Regions from separate parts of the Methylobacterium sp. WL64 genome, predicted to be linked through region 4. Evidence: riboswitches for the same ligand, from Rfam matches in the RefSeq annotation. Region 4 holds a riboswitch; each other region holds the start of a gene.
What was found. A riboswitch is a leader RNA that binds a small molecule or an ion and turns the genes downstream of it on or off. The one in region 4 is predicted to bind cobalamin.
Positions count from the first base shown of each region.

Region 1 (3,203 bases), on a different contig from region 4:
CCGACCGGAACGCCGCCCGGGTCGAGGATCGCGACGGCATCCTGTTCGACCTCGGCCTCGGCCTGCTCGCCGTGGATGCCTGTGTGCGGGTGCGCGATCCGGAGGCCGTCGAGCGGCTGCGGGCCGGCGTCGGCATGCCCCTGTTCGACCACGCCAACCCCATTGGGCCTCATCTCGTCGCCATGAGCCCGCACCGGGTGTTCCTGGCGCGGGTCGGGCGCATCGAGGTCTATGCCCCAATCCCCGGGTCCGGCGGTACCAGTCCTGAAGGTCCGCATACGCATGTGCTGCCCAAGCTCCTGCGCGCCGGTCGGACCCATGCCGCAACGACGCCGATCCCCACGGGCTGGGTCCCCTGCGGCGGCCTGCACCCGGCGCACCCCTACAAGGACATGATGGGCGACCGCATCGCCTTCGACGCCGGCCGCTACGAAGCGTTCCAGGCGATGCTCGACCATTGGGGTGATCCGGAACTCGTGGCGATCAAGCGCGGCGGGCCCGAGGCGCCCGGCGGCACGGTGTCGACCCGCCACGCCCAGGGCGCACGGCGGGTCGCCGAGGCCCAGGCTCGTTACCTACGGGGCGAGATCATCGAGGGCTCGGCGAGCGACGACGAGGATGCGGAGGCGACGGCCTGACCGTGACCCGGACGGTGCCCGGCAGGAATCGTCCGGGGGCACCGCAGAGGGTGATCGGCCTGATCGGCTGCCCGGGCGCGGGGAAGACGACCTACGCCCGCCGCTTCGACCCTCTCGACGGCTGGGTTCACCTCACCCTCGACGACTTCCGGCAGACCCTCTGGCCGCCGCACCGGCAGGTCTACTGGGAACTCAGGCAGGGCTCACATGACGATGCGGCCCGGGACCTCCTGCACCGGGTCAAGGAAGCAGCCCTGGATGCCGCCCTGACGAGCGGCTTCAGCGTGGTGATGGCGGACACCCATCTCACCAGATCTGTGTTCGAGCGCGAACTCGGGATCGTCGCCCGACACGAGCTCACCGTGGAGTGGAAGGTGTTGGATGTGCCATGGGAGGTCCTGAAGGCCCGCAACGCGGAGCGTGGTCGCGTGGACCCGTCGCATCGCCAGCCGGATGAGGTCCTCCGGTTCACCTACGAGGTTTTCCAATCCCCGGACGCTTGGTGGCGTAGCTTGCCGCCGGAGCAGGTCGAGGTCCTGACCTGACGGACGCAGCGAGCGATCCGTGTTCCCAAGTGTTGCCGGCAGGGCATAACCTCTCGTGTATTGCACTCGGTCCGTTGACGGGCATGGGCGTCGGCATGTTAGCTCGGCCATGACGGTTCCTCCCCGGAGGATCAAAAGGGAACGCGGTGCGGGGGTAGCCCCAACGCCGCGGCTGCCCCCGCAACTGTAAGCGGCGAGCCCTTCGCCACCGACGTCACTGAGCGGCATCGCTCGGGAAGACGGTGAAGGGCGATGACCCGCGAGCCAGGAGACCTGCCGTCAGTCGTGGTCACACGCGAGACACGCTGGGCGGGGTGCCCCGGCGGGTGCGGAAGCATGTGCGTTGCGCGTGGTTCGGCCTCGTTCGCGGTGACGTGCCACTGCCGTCGCCCGAGGCCCATCAACGTGTCCCGTTCACCGTCCATCCCGCTGATGTCCGTGCTGGCCCTGTCCTGCGCGATCCCCGCCGCCGTCGCCGCCCAAGGGGCGCCCTCTAGCGAGACCGCCGTGGTGCTCGATGCGCTCTCGGTCGAGGGGACCCTCACCGCCACGCCGACCTACCGGGTGCCGGAGCTCTACAGCGGCACCAAGACGATCACGCCCCGCCTCGACCTGCCGCAGCAGGTCGACGTAATCCCCCGGGAAGTCCTGATTGACACAGCCGCGACCCGCGTTGAGCGCGCGCTCGACTACGTGCCCGGGGTCGGAAAGCAGAACGATTTTGGCGCCCAGAACCTCGCCCTGTACTCGGTGCGCGGCTTCGCAACCCAGGATATCTTCCAGAATGGGTTCAACATCGCCCGCGGTTACAACGGCGCCCCCGACACCCAGAACGTCCAGTCCATCGAGGTCCTGAAGGGCCCGGCCGGCGCCCTCTATGGCCGCAGCGATCCGGGCGGGACCGTGAACATCCTCACCAAGCAGCCCGTAGCGCGACCCTTCGTCGAGATGGGCACCCTGTTCGGCAGCTTCGGCACCGCCCGCACCACGGTCGATGCCGGCGGTGCACTGAGCGAGGACGGCAGCGTGCTCTATCGCTTCAACGGCGCGCTCGCCCGCCAGGACAGCTTTAGGGATTACGTCGACGGCGACCGCGTGCTCCTGGCACCGGTGGTGAGCTGGCAGGTCACGCCCGATACCAAGATCACGTTCGAGGCGCAGTACCTGCGCAACCGTCAGACCTTCGACCGCGGCACCGTCGCGGTGAACAATCGCCTCGGCCTCGTCCCGCGCTCGCGCTTCTTCGGCGAGCCCAGCGACGATTCAGTGTCGGAGGCCGGGATCCTGCAGGTGCGGTTGGAGCACGCCTTCAACACCGACTGGCATTTGCGCGTCGCCACGCACCTCAACACCGGAAGCCTCACCGGCCTGCAGACCGGCGCGACCGGGATCCTCGATGACGGGCGCACGCTGCTGCGCGAGTTCCGCCAGCACGACTTCACCTGGGGCGTCGCCATCGGCCAAGCCGAACTCGTCGGCCGCTTCGAGACCGGGCCCATCGCCCACACCTTGCTGCTCGGCCTGGAGCACGAGCGCTACAACAGCACCGAGAACCTCCTGCGCTCGACCCCGCGTCTCGACCCCTTCGCCATCGACATGTTCAACCCGGTCTACGGGCAGGCCAAGCCTCCGTTCACGCGCCGCTACAGCGCCAGCGAGAACGTCGGCAACACGGCGGTCTACCTCCAGGACCAGATCGCGCTCAGCCCGGAATGGAAGCTGCTGCTGGGCAACCGCACCGACTTCTACAACCAGACCTTCCGGGACAAAGTCGCGAACGAACGGACCGAGCAGGACCGCACCGGCTTCTCGCCGCGGGCCGGCCTCGTCTACCAGCCGCTGTCGTTCCTGGCACTCTACGGCAACGTCGCCGCCTCGTTCCGCCCCAACACTGGCTTCGACAGCGCGTCCCGGCCCTTCGCGCCCGAGACCGGGTTCGCCTACGAGGTCGGGACCAAGCTCGACCTGTTCGACGGCCTCAGCGTGACGGCGGCCGCCTTCCACATCGAGAAGGAGAACG
Region 1 covers NZ_VRVA01000007.1:86,157-89,359, forward strand. Annotated here, with positions in the region: gene FV242_RS05985 (hypothetical protein) at 1-638, shown strand, start outside; gene FV242_RS05990 (AAA family ATPase) at 689-1,183, shown strand; cobalamin riboswitch at 1,280-1,479, shown strand; gene FV242_RS05995 (TonB-dependent siderophore receptor) at 1,589-3,203, shown strand, end outside.
Region 1: linked by a shared signal. The riboswitch ahead of FV242_RS05995 (TonB-dependent siderophore receptor) and the one ahead of FV242_RS08100 (TonB-dependent receptor) in region 4 are both predicted to bind cobalamin.

Region 2 (3,203 bases), on a different contig from region 4:
AAGCGGGCGGGGATCGGGAAAGGGCGGGATGCGGGCGATCACGCCGGTCTTGAATGCGGCAGGGCGCTCCCGCCAGGGCACGATGCCGTCCGGCGTCGCCGCGTAAGCGGCCAGCCCGTCCAGGATGGTCGCCGCCGACTCGGACGGGTCCATATCGCCGTAGACGTAGGTCCAGCGGGTCTCGGACACGACCGCCACGGAACAGGGCCGCTTGCACACCGACAGGCACTCGACCCCCTCGATCCGCAGCTGCCCGGACGTGTTGCGCGCGCGCAGGGCCTCGAGCAGGCGCGCGCCGGCCCGGGGCCCGTCCGGATCGTCGCCCGGGCGGCGACAGGTCGTACAAACGTAAAGGACGGTCTCAGGCATGACGGCCTCAGGCATGCACCGTCCCGCGTGCGTTTCCACGGCCGAAAGCCTGCCAGGCCCAGCCGAAGCCGAGGCCGATCAGCATCCAGAAGACGAAGCTGATCGCCAGCGAGCGCGCCACGAACTGCGCCGCGAGTGCCGCGGGAAGCTCCGAGGACACCTCCGCAGCCTGCGGCGCACCGGCGACGTGCGGCGCCACGATCAGCACGAGGCCGCCCAGGATCGCGATCAGCGAGCGCCGGACCGTGATCAGGTACAGGCCCATCCCGGTGGCGGCGGCGGTCATCACCCACCAGGCCTGACGGGCGGCGAGCGGTGCCGCCTCGCTGCCCGGCAATTCCGGCGGCAATCCCAGGCCCGGGGCCAGAGCGACGCTGGCGAAGCCCGCGATCGCGAACGCGACACCGACCTGCCGCGTCGGCTCACGGCCGCAGGCCAAGATCACCGCACCGAGCAGGAGGGCGTAGCCGACCCCGCCCACGAGCGTCGCCAGAGCGGTGAAGGCCATCCGGGGCAACCCCTCGCCGGGCTGCCACTCGGGTGCGGCGTCCGGTGTGCCATGATCGTGCCCCGCATGAGCCAGCACGACCTGAGCCGACATGATCGGGAGCCTGCGCTCGGCCTGGTGCGTCTGCTTGGTCTCATAGCGCTCGGCCGCCACGATCAGCGGCGACGTCAGCGTCAACTCGAGGCCGGTCACGACGGCGGCCGCGAGGAAGCCGGCGGCCAGGGCCGCCGACAGAAGCCGGATGATCATCCCTGCGCCAGGGGCGTCAGTGGCAGGGGAAGTTCTGGGTATGCCGGAAATCGTGCGCGGCGTTGTGCAGCGCGATCGCCGGCGAGAAGCCCGCCATGAACAGGAGGCCGAGGCCCAGGAAGGCCGCGAGCGCGACGGCAACCGGACGCTCTCCGGCGCGGGTGCCGGTGGCGATGGGGGCGAGGGTCGAGGTGGTCATCAACATGTCTCCAACCGCCCCACCGGCGGCATTGCGGGATCTCATCGTGACGGCAGGTCTCCTGGCTCGCGGCTCGGCGCGCCTGCCGCCTTCCCGGATCGCTCCGGTGGCCTACTGGCAGACGCTCGCCGCTCACAGTTGCGGGGGCAGCCGCGGTTTCGAGGTTCGTACCCCTCACCGCATTCCCTTTTCACCCCGTCTCCGGGGCACCGTCACGCCATCGTTGTAGACGCATGACAGCTCTCGCACAACGGAGGCCCGGCGGAATCGTTTCGGACTCTTGGGGTACGGCACGGATATGCGGGTCGGGCGGTGGCCGTGAGTGTCGAAACGCATCGGCGGGACGGACTTCGACGCGTCGCGACCGCCGTCGGCGCTTGGCCCGCGGCACCGGCGCCGTGTAACGGCCGGCGTGGACGATTCCGGCCCATGTCCGATTCTCGAACCCTTGAGCGTTGATGTCGATGCGTACCTTGTCGCTGGCCCTCGTCGTCCTGGCGGCCACGTCCCTTCCGGTCCGGTCCGACGACAGCACCGCCGCGCTCATCGCCGGGGGGCTCGTCCTGGAAAAGGCCGACACGATCGCCCTCGCGGCCGAGGATCTGTACCTCTCCGAGCAGGCCGTGCAGATCGACTATCGGTTCCGCAACCTGACCGATTCCGACATCGTGACCACGATCGCGTTCCCAATGCCCGACATCACCGGCGACTCCGAGATGCTGGTTTCGCTCCCCGATCCGGCGCACGACAACTTCCTGAAGTTCCAGTCCGCGGTCGATGGCGAGCCTGTCGAATCGCAGGTCGAGCAGCGGGCGTTCCTGATGCGGAGCGATACACCGCCCGTGGAGATCACCGCTCGGCTCAAGGCGCTGGGGATCCCGCTCGTGCCAACCACCGCGGCGACGGAAGCGGCCCTGCGCCGCCTCGGCGAGCGCCAGCGGCGCGACCTGATCGCGGCCGGCATCCTGGAGCGGCAGGAGCACAAGGACGGGACGATCGCGGATGCCCCGCTCTGGACATTGAAGTCGAAATTCTGGCGCCGGCAGGTCTTTCCCGCCGGGCGCGAGATCGCGGTGCGCCAGAGCTACGTCCCGAGCCTCGGCGGTCTCGCGAGCCTGTCCTACGGCGGGCCGAACCTCGACCCGGCGCAGAAGGCGCACTACGCGACCCGATATTGCACGGACCCGACCTTCGAGCGGGTGGCCCAGGCCCTGTACCGGCGGTCGAGCGCCGACGGCAGCCGGGCGTTCCAGGCCTACGAACGGTCCCTCTCCCACGTGATCAGCTCCGGCGGCAACTGGGCTGGCCCGATCGGCCAGTTCAAGCTGGTCGTGGACAAGGGGGATCCTACGACCCTGGTCTCGTTCTGCGGGGCCAACGTGAAGAAGACCGGCCCGACGACCTTCGAGACGGTGATGAGGGACTTCGTCCCGCAGCGCGATATCGAGATCCTGCTGCTCAAGACCAAGACGGGAGAATGAATCGGTCGGGCGCCCTCGCGGTGCGCCCATGGGCTTGACGCGTCGGGTTCGATACGGGCACCGCCGGGCGCGCCCTCCGGCCCCGACCTCGGCGCGTTTGGTCCAGCCCGCCTCGGAGACACGATGGCCCCGGAAGACGCCCCGACATCCGCCCTCGTCGATCTCGCGTCCGGCCGCGCCCCGCAGCGCGTTGTCGAGGCGGATAGGACCTGGCTGGACCTCGACCTCGGCGGCCGCTTCCCGGTCCGGTCCGTTGTCGGGATCCCGTGCGGGGAGGGCGGTTCGGTCGCGGAGGGCGCCATCCTGTTCTCGCAGGACGGCGTGACGTGGTCCGCACCGGGCATCGCGTCCCGTCCGGTCGAGTCGGAGGCCGGCACGGTCGTCATTGAGGCCGACG
Region 2 covers NZ_VRVA01000012.1:23,966-27,168, reverse strand. Annotated here, with positions in the region: gene FV242_RS08760 (DUF1636 domain-containing protein) at 1-369, opposite strand, end outside; gene FV242_RS08755 (CbtA family protein) at 377-1,126, opposite strand; gene FV242_RS08750 (CbtB domain-containing protein) at 1,143-1,325, opposite strand; cobalamin riboswitch at 1,359-1,554, opposite strand; gene FV242_RS08745 (DUF4424 domain-containing protein) at 1,784-2,806, shown strand; gene FV242_RS08740 (coagulation factor 5 8 type domain-containing protein) at 2,930-3,203, shown strand, end outside.
Region 2: linked by a shared signal. The riboswitch ahead of FV242_RS08750 (CbtB domain-containing protein) and the one ahead of FV242_RS08100 (TonB-dependent receptor) in region 4 are both predicted to bind cobalamin.

Region 3 (3,203 bases), on a different contig from region 4:
GCCGGTGGGGTTCTCGTAGCGGCGGTCGAATAGGTTATCGACCCGCCCAAACACGCTCACCGTCTCGCTGACGTCGTAGTTCACCGCGAAGTTGACCAGGGTAAAGCCCGGGTTCTTGAGCCGGGCCACCGAGAAGTCGCGGTTGCCGTCGACGAAGTGGCCGAGCACGATCACGGTCCCGCTGACGGTCAGGCCCGGGAGGGGGGTCCAAAAGGCTGTCGCGCTGCCCTTGTGGCGGGGCCGTCGCAGGAGCTCCTGGTGGGTGATCTCGTTCTTGGTCACCGTGTTGGTGTAGTCGACCCGGCCCGTAAGGGTATCGGAGAACCGGACAGCGACGAAGGCTTCCGCCCCGTACGATTCGGCCCGGCCGACGTTCTCGTTCGAGGTGAACGTCGCGTTCGAGGTGATGAGGTTCTTGAAGTCGTTGGCGTAGTAAGTCGCGCCGACGAGGACGCGGTCCCCCAGGGGCTGCTCGATGCCGGCGTCGTAGCCGAGGCTCTCCTCAGGCCTGAGGTTCGGGTTGGCGAAGAAGTTCGAGGCCGGGAAGCTCTGGAACAGCTGGCTCAGGGTCGGCGCCTTGAAGCCGGTGCCGACGCTACCTTTGATCCGGGTCTCGGTGAAGGGCAGAATGTAGCTCGGCGCGACGCGGAAAGTGGTGGCCGGCCCGAACGCGTCGTTCTCGTCGTGGCGGATGTTGGCCACGAACGCCGCCCGCTCGAAGGGCGTTAGCTGCACCTCCCCGTAGCCGGCCGTGTTGCCGTTCCTCGCCCGCAGGTTGCCGGCCCCGAACGGGCTCGGGTCGGTGGTCGACAGGCTCTCGTCGTCACGCTGCGCGCCGAACAGGATCAGATTGCCGGGCGAGAGCTGGTAGTCCCCGCGGTACTCGTAGCGCGTGCGCTCGCCCAGGCCCGTTGTCGCGTCCGGCGTGGCAAGGGGGTCTAGGGGGCCCTGCTGTCTGTTGAACAGGTTCGAGTAGTTGATGGCGAAGAGGTTGTGGAAGCCGGCGAACGGCGTCCATTCGGCCTCGTTGCGGGTGAAGACCTGCTGCACGTCGGCGGCACTCCGGAACGCCGCCGGGAAGGCCGGGAAGGTGCTGAAGTCGGTGCCGGTGAACAGGAGGCGGGAATTGATGAAGCGCGTCACCGAGTTGATGCGGAAGGTGTCGGTGAACTGGTAGCCGAACTTCGCCGAGACGGTCTCGTTGTCGTAAAAATTCGGATGGATCGCCCGGCCGAGCGGGACGAGGTTCGGCGGCGTCACCGGCGTCGCGGCCGCACGGAAGTGCTGGATCGAGACCGAATAGTCGAAGCCGTCCTCCGACCCGCTGATCCTGCCGCTTTGGTTGAAGGTACCGAACGAGCCGCCCTCGCTCCGCGCGGTGGCCCTGGCCGGTCCCTCGCCACGCTTCGTCGTGAAGGAGACCGCGCCTCCAATGGCGTCGCTGCCATAGAGGCCGCTCTGGGGACCCCTGAGCACCTCGATGCGGGAGAGGTCGTCGGTCAGGAGTTGCCCGAAGTCGAAGGAGCCGTTCGGGTTCGACGGGTCGGTCGCGTCGATGCCGTCGATGAGCACCTTCACGTGGTTCGAGTTCGAGCCGCGAATGAACACCGAGGTCTGACCGCCCGGGCCGCCGGTCTGCACGACGTTGAGGCCCGGTACCTGCTGGAGGGCATCCGGGACGGTGCGGCGCTGCTGGGCCTCCAGGGTGGCGGCGGTGAGCACGGTGACGCTTGATCCGACCTGGTCGACGGGCGTCGGCACGCCGGTGGCGGAGACGGAAAGCTCGGAGAGCGTGACGGCCGCCTCGGCCCCGCGCGGGACATCGGCGAAGGGGGCGGCGGCCTGTTGCGCGAGCACGGGACCGGGAAGGGCGGCGCAGGCGAGCGCGAGCGTGCGCAAGCACGCGGTTCGGGAAGGAAAGGACACGGGACAAGCCTCGGGCGACGTCTGTGGCACGTCACCGCGAACGAGGCCTGGGCGCTTGCCTGCCGTTAGGGCAGCCGGGCGCTTCGACACCCATCAGGACACCCCGCCCGATGCGTTTCGCGTGTGACCACGACTGACGGCAGGTCTCCTGGCTCGCGGGTCACCGCCCTCTCATCGTCTTCCCAGGCCCGAAGACCCAGTGACGTGTTGATGATGGGCTCGCCGCTTACAGTTGCGGGGGCAGCCGCGGCTTCGGGAAGGCCCTTTCGGACCTCATCCTCACCGCGTTCCCTTTTGATCCTCCGGGGAGGAACCGTCGGACATACAGGACCTAAGGGAATGGCCCAGCGTCAATGTCACTTCGGGGTTTTCCGCCCTGTGTGTTCATAACGTTACAAGTCGGGCCTCGGGGTCGATGGCATTCGGTTCGGACCGCGGCAGTCCCCAGCCCTTCACCAGGCCGTAGACCGCAGGGATTACCACGAGGGTCAGGACGGTCGACGAGACCATGCCGCCGATCATGGGGACCGCGATCCGCTGCATAACCTCAGAGCCCGATCCGGTGCTCCACAGGATCGGCAGGAGCCCGGCCATGATGGCGACCACCGTCATCACCTTCGGACGCACCCGCTCCACCGCGCCGATCATGATGGCCCTCCGCAGGTCGGCACGGGTGAGTGCCCGTCCGGCGCGGTCGCATCCGGCCCGGATCTCGGCCAGCGCATGATCGAGGTAGACCAGCATGATCACCCCGGTCTCGGCCGCGACGCCTGCCAGTGCTATGAAGCCGACGGCCACCGCCACCGACAGGTTGAAGCCCATCCACCACATCAGCCAGACCCCGCCGACGAGCGCGAACGGCAGCGACAGCATCACGATCAGGGTCTCGGTCAGTCGACGGAAGTTGAGGTACAGCAGCAGGAACACGATCAGCAGCGTCAGCGGCACCACGACCTTGAGCCGGGCCGTCGCCCGGTCGAGGTACTCGACCTGACCGCTCCACTGCACGAGGGTACCCTGCGGCAGGCTCACCTCTTTGGCGACCGCCGCCCGCGCCTCGGCGACGTAGCCCCCAAGGTCGCGACCGGCGACGTCGACGTAGATGAAGACCGCGAGTTGCCCGTTCTCGGTCCGGATCTGGGTCGGGCCACGGTTCAACTGAACCTTGGCGACCTCACCGAGCGGTACCGTGCCCCCACCCGGGATCGGCACCTGAACCTCGGAGGCGATGGAGCGCGGGTCGGAGCGGAAGGCGCGCGGGTAGCGCACATTGACGG
Region 3 covers NZ_VRVA01000007.1:79,886-83,088, reverse strand. Annotated here, with positions in the region: gene FV242_RS05965 (TonB-dependent siderophore receptor) at 1-1,899, opposite strand, end outside; cobalamin riboswitch at 2,047-2,259, opposite strand; gene FV242_RS05960 (efflux RND transporter permease subunit) at 2,311-3,203, opposite strand, start outside.
Region 3: linked by a shared signal. The riboswitch ahead of FV242_RS05965 (TonB-dependent siderophore receptor) and the one ahead of FV242_RS08100 (TonB-dependent receptor) in region 4 are both predicted to bind cobalamin.

Region 4 (3,203 bases):
GGACCCGCGCCGGAAGCGCGATCCGGATCCGGCAAGGCCGTTCGGATCGTTGTGCGCAGCGCTAACGCGTCGGCGCAGCCGGGCCGGCCGCGTAGCTCGACACCGTCGGGGGCAGGGCGGCGGGCGCCGGCGTTTCCGCCTTGGCGGCGCGGGAGTTGCGCTTCTCGTAGAAGGCATTGCCGCCGGCTACGGCCACGTAGTGCATGTTCGTGTACGGGAAGTGGTGGCCGGCCGTGTGGAAATACATCGCCTTCCCGACCTTCGGGTGACGCTCGCCCGCCAGCACCGCGTCGGCGGCATCCGCCACCTTTTGGAGGTCGCGGTCCTGCATCGGCTTGGTCAGGACGCCGGGGGCGAACTGCCCGGGCTGCCCGACCACCGCACAGATGCCGCCCGGGAAGATCGCGGCCTCCATCCGGTTCATGACCACGGTGCCGACGGCCAGCAGACCGGATTCGTCGCTGCGGTTCGATTCGAAATACATGGCCCGGCCGAGGCAGTCGCGCTCGGCGTCGGTGACCACCATCGACGGCTTGCGGCCGAGGATCGATCCTGTGGTCAGGGGTGACGCGGTGTTGCACGCACCGAGGCCGCCGGCGAGCGCCAGCGCGACCAGCCCCGAAACGGTCTTGATCCTCTCGCTACCCTGCATGCATCAGCGCTCCGTCCTCCGGCCTCGGGGCAGGGCGATCGCCCTGCCCGGCGTCGCCACTCTCGATCGTTGTACGCGCCAAGCTTGTGTGCACGTTCGCGGCGAGGATGTGGCGGGCCGGCATGCGTGGATCGCCCCGAACGCCGGTCGGCCCGCGCTGGCGGACCACGGACAGCCCTGGAACGCGGCCCCTCGCGGGACGGACCGGAGCCGCAGCGGGAGCCGCAGGTCCGGGCGGAAAAGCTTCGCGATACCATTAGCGTAGCATCGCCCGGAGCCGTCCGGGATCGGAGGGACGAGTCCCCCGGTCGGCGGCCTCGTTCGGCTGGAACGAGAGCCGGCCGAGGGCCCGGTGTCATCCGATAGACACACACGCCGCCAACCGGTGCCGGGACGTTGACGGGACCCAAGCCTTGGCTCGAAGGTGGCCGGGACGGTTCCCTTCGGGGATCAAAAGGGAACGCGGTGAGGGGTCTTCCCCGAATCCGCGGCTGCCCCCGCAACTGTAAGCGGTGAGCCTTCTCGTCACCACGTCACTGGGCCGCCTCGCCCGGGAAGACGACGAGAGGGCGGCGACCCGTGAGCCAGGAGACCTGCCGTCAGTCGTGGTCACACGCGAAACGCGCTGGGCGGGGTGTCCTGGCGGGTGCCGGGACGCCCGCGCGAGCGCGGTCGGCGCGGCCTCGTTCGCGGTGACGTGCCACTGCCGTCGCCCGAGGTCCCGTGTCCCGTCCTGTGCCGCGCTTGACGCTCTCGAAACTGGCCGTGCTGACGGCCCTGGCGCTGCTGCCCCCGGCGGCCTCCGCCCGGGACGGATCCCGGCCGAGCCAGGACACCGAGGCGACGCTCGACGAGATCTCGGTCACCGCAGAGCCTTCCGGGGCCCCGCGGGGCGGTGCCGCCGCGAGTGCGGGCTATGTCAGCGGCGTGACCGGCATCGGCGGCCCGCTCCTGCCCGTGGCTTCCGCCAGCGCGGGGGTGATCACGGGCGCCCAGCTCAACAGCCGGCCGGTGACGCGTCCCGGCGAGGTGCTGGAGGCGGTGCCGGGCCTGATCGTCACCCAGCATAGCGGGGAGGGGAAGGCCAACCAGTTCTTCCTGCGCGGCTTCAACCTCGACCACGGTACCGACATCGCCCTGTTCCTGGACGGCATGCCGCTCAACATGCGCACCCACGCCCACGGGCAGGGCTATGCCGACATCAACTTCCTGATCCCCGAACTCGTCGGCGCGGTGGAGTTCCACAAGGGGCCGTACTTCGTACGCGACGGCGATTTCGCCTCCGCCGGCTCGGTGCGGATCGACTATCTCGACACCGTCCAGAAAAACCTCGCGCTCACCGCCATCGGCAGCTTCGGCTACAAGCGCGCGCTCACCATCGCCTCGACCCCGATCGGGGACGGCAACCTCCTGGTCGCGGCCGACGCACAGGTCTACGACGGTCCGTGGGTGGTCCCGGACGCCCTGCGCAAGATCAGCACCGTCGCCCGCTACAGCCAGGGCACGGCGCTCGACGGCTTCTCGGTCACGGGCATGGCCTATGCCAGCCGCTGGACCGCCACCAACCAGATCCCCGAGCGGGCCGTCGCTCAGGGGCTGATCGGCCGATACGGCACGATCAACCCCACGGATGGCGGGGATACGAGCCGCCTCTCGCTGTCCGGCCGCTTCAGCAGCACCGACGACACAGGCGTGACCCGGGCCTCGGCCTACGTGATCCGCTCGCAGCTCAACCTGTTCAACGACTTCACTTATGTCCTCAACGACCCCGTCGCGGGCGACCAGTTCCACCAGCTCGACCAGCGCATCATCGGCGGCGGCGAGGCGCTGCACATCTTCCAGGGCGCGTTGTTCGGGCGTCCGATGGAGAACGAGGTCGGCGTGCAGACCCGGACCGACAGCATCCGGGTCGGGCTGTTCAACACGACGAACCGGCAATACCGCTCGGGCGTGCTCGACGATCGGGTGCTGGAGACGAGCGGGGCCTTCTATTTCGACAACCGGGTGCGCTGGACCGACTGGCTGCGCACCAGCCTCGGCTTCCGCGCCGATTGCTATGATGCCCGCGTCGCCTCGGACACGCCGGCCAATTCGGGCCGGGCCCGCGACGGCATCGTCAATACTAAGCTCGGCCTGACCCTCGGACCGTGGTTCGACACCGAGTTCTACGTGAATTACGGCGGCGGCTTCCACTCGAACGACGTGCGCGGGGTGACTGCCACGGTCGATCCGGCAAGCCCCCTGTTCAACATCGGCCGCGCGCCGTTCCTGGTGCCCTCGACCGGCTACGAGGTCGGGCTGCGCAACCGCTCGATCGCCGGGCTGGAGACCAGCCTCGCCTTGTTCCGGCTCGACTTCGCGTCCGAAAACCTGTTCCAGGGCGACACCGGCACCACGGAGCCGAGCCGCCCGACCCGGCGCTTCGGCGTCGAGTGGACGAACCGCTACGCGCTGACGCCGTTCCTGTCGCTGGAGGGCGATCTGACGATCACCAACGCCCGGTTCTCCGATTCCGACCCAGTCGGCACCCGGGTGCCGGAGGCGCCTACCA
Region 4 covers NZ_VRVA01000011.1:16,080-19,282, reverse strand. Annotated here, with positions in the region: gene FV242_RS08105 (cell wall hydrolase) at 62-652, opposite strand; cobalamin riboswitch at 1,070-1,268, shown strand; gene FV242_RS08100 (TonB-dependent receptor) at 1,508-3,203, shown strand, end outside.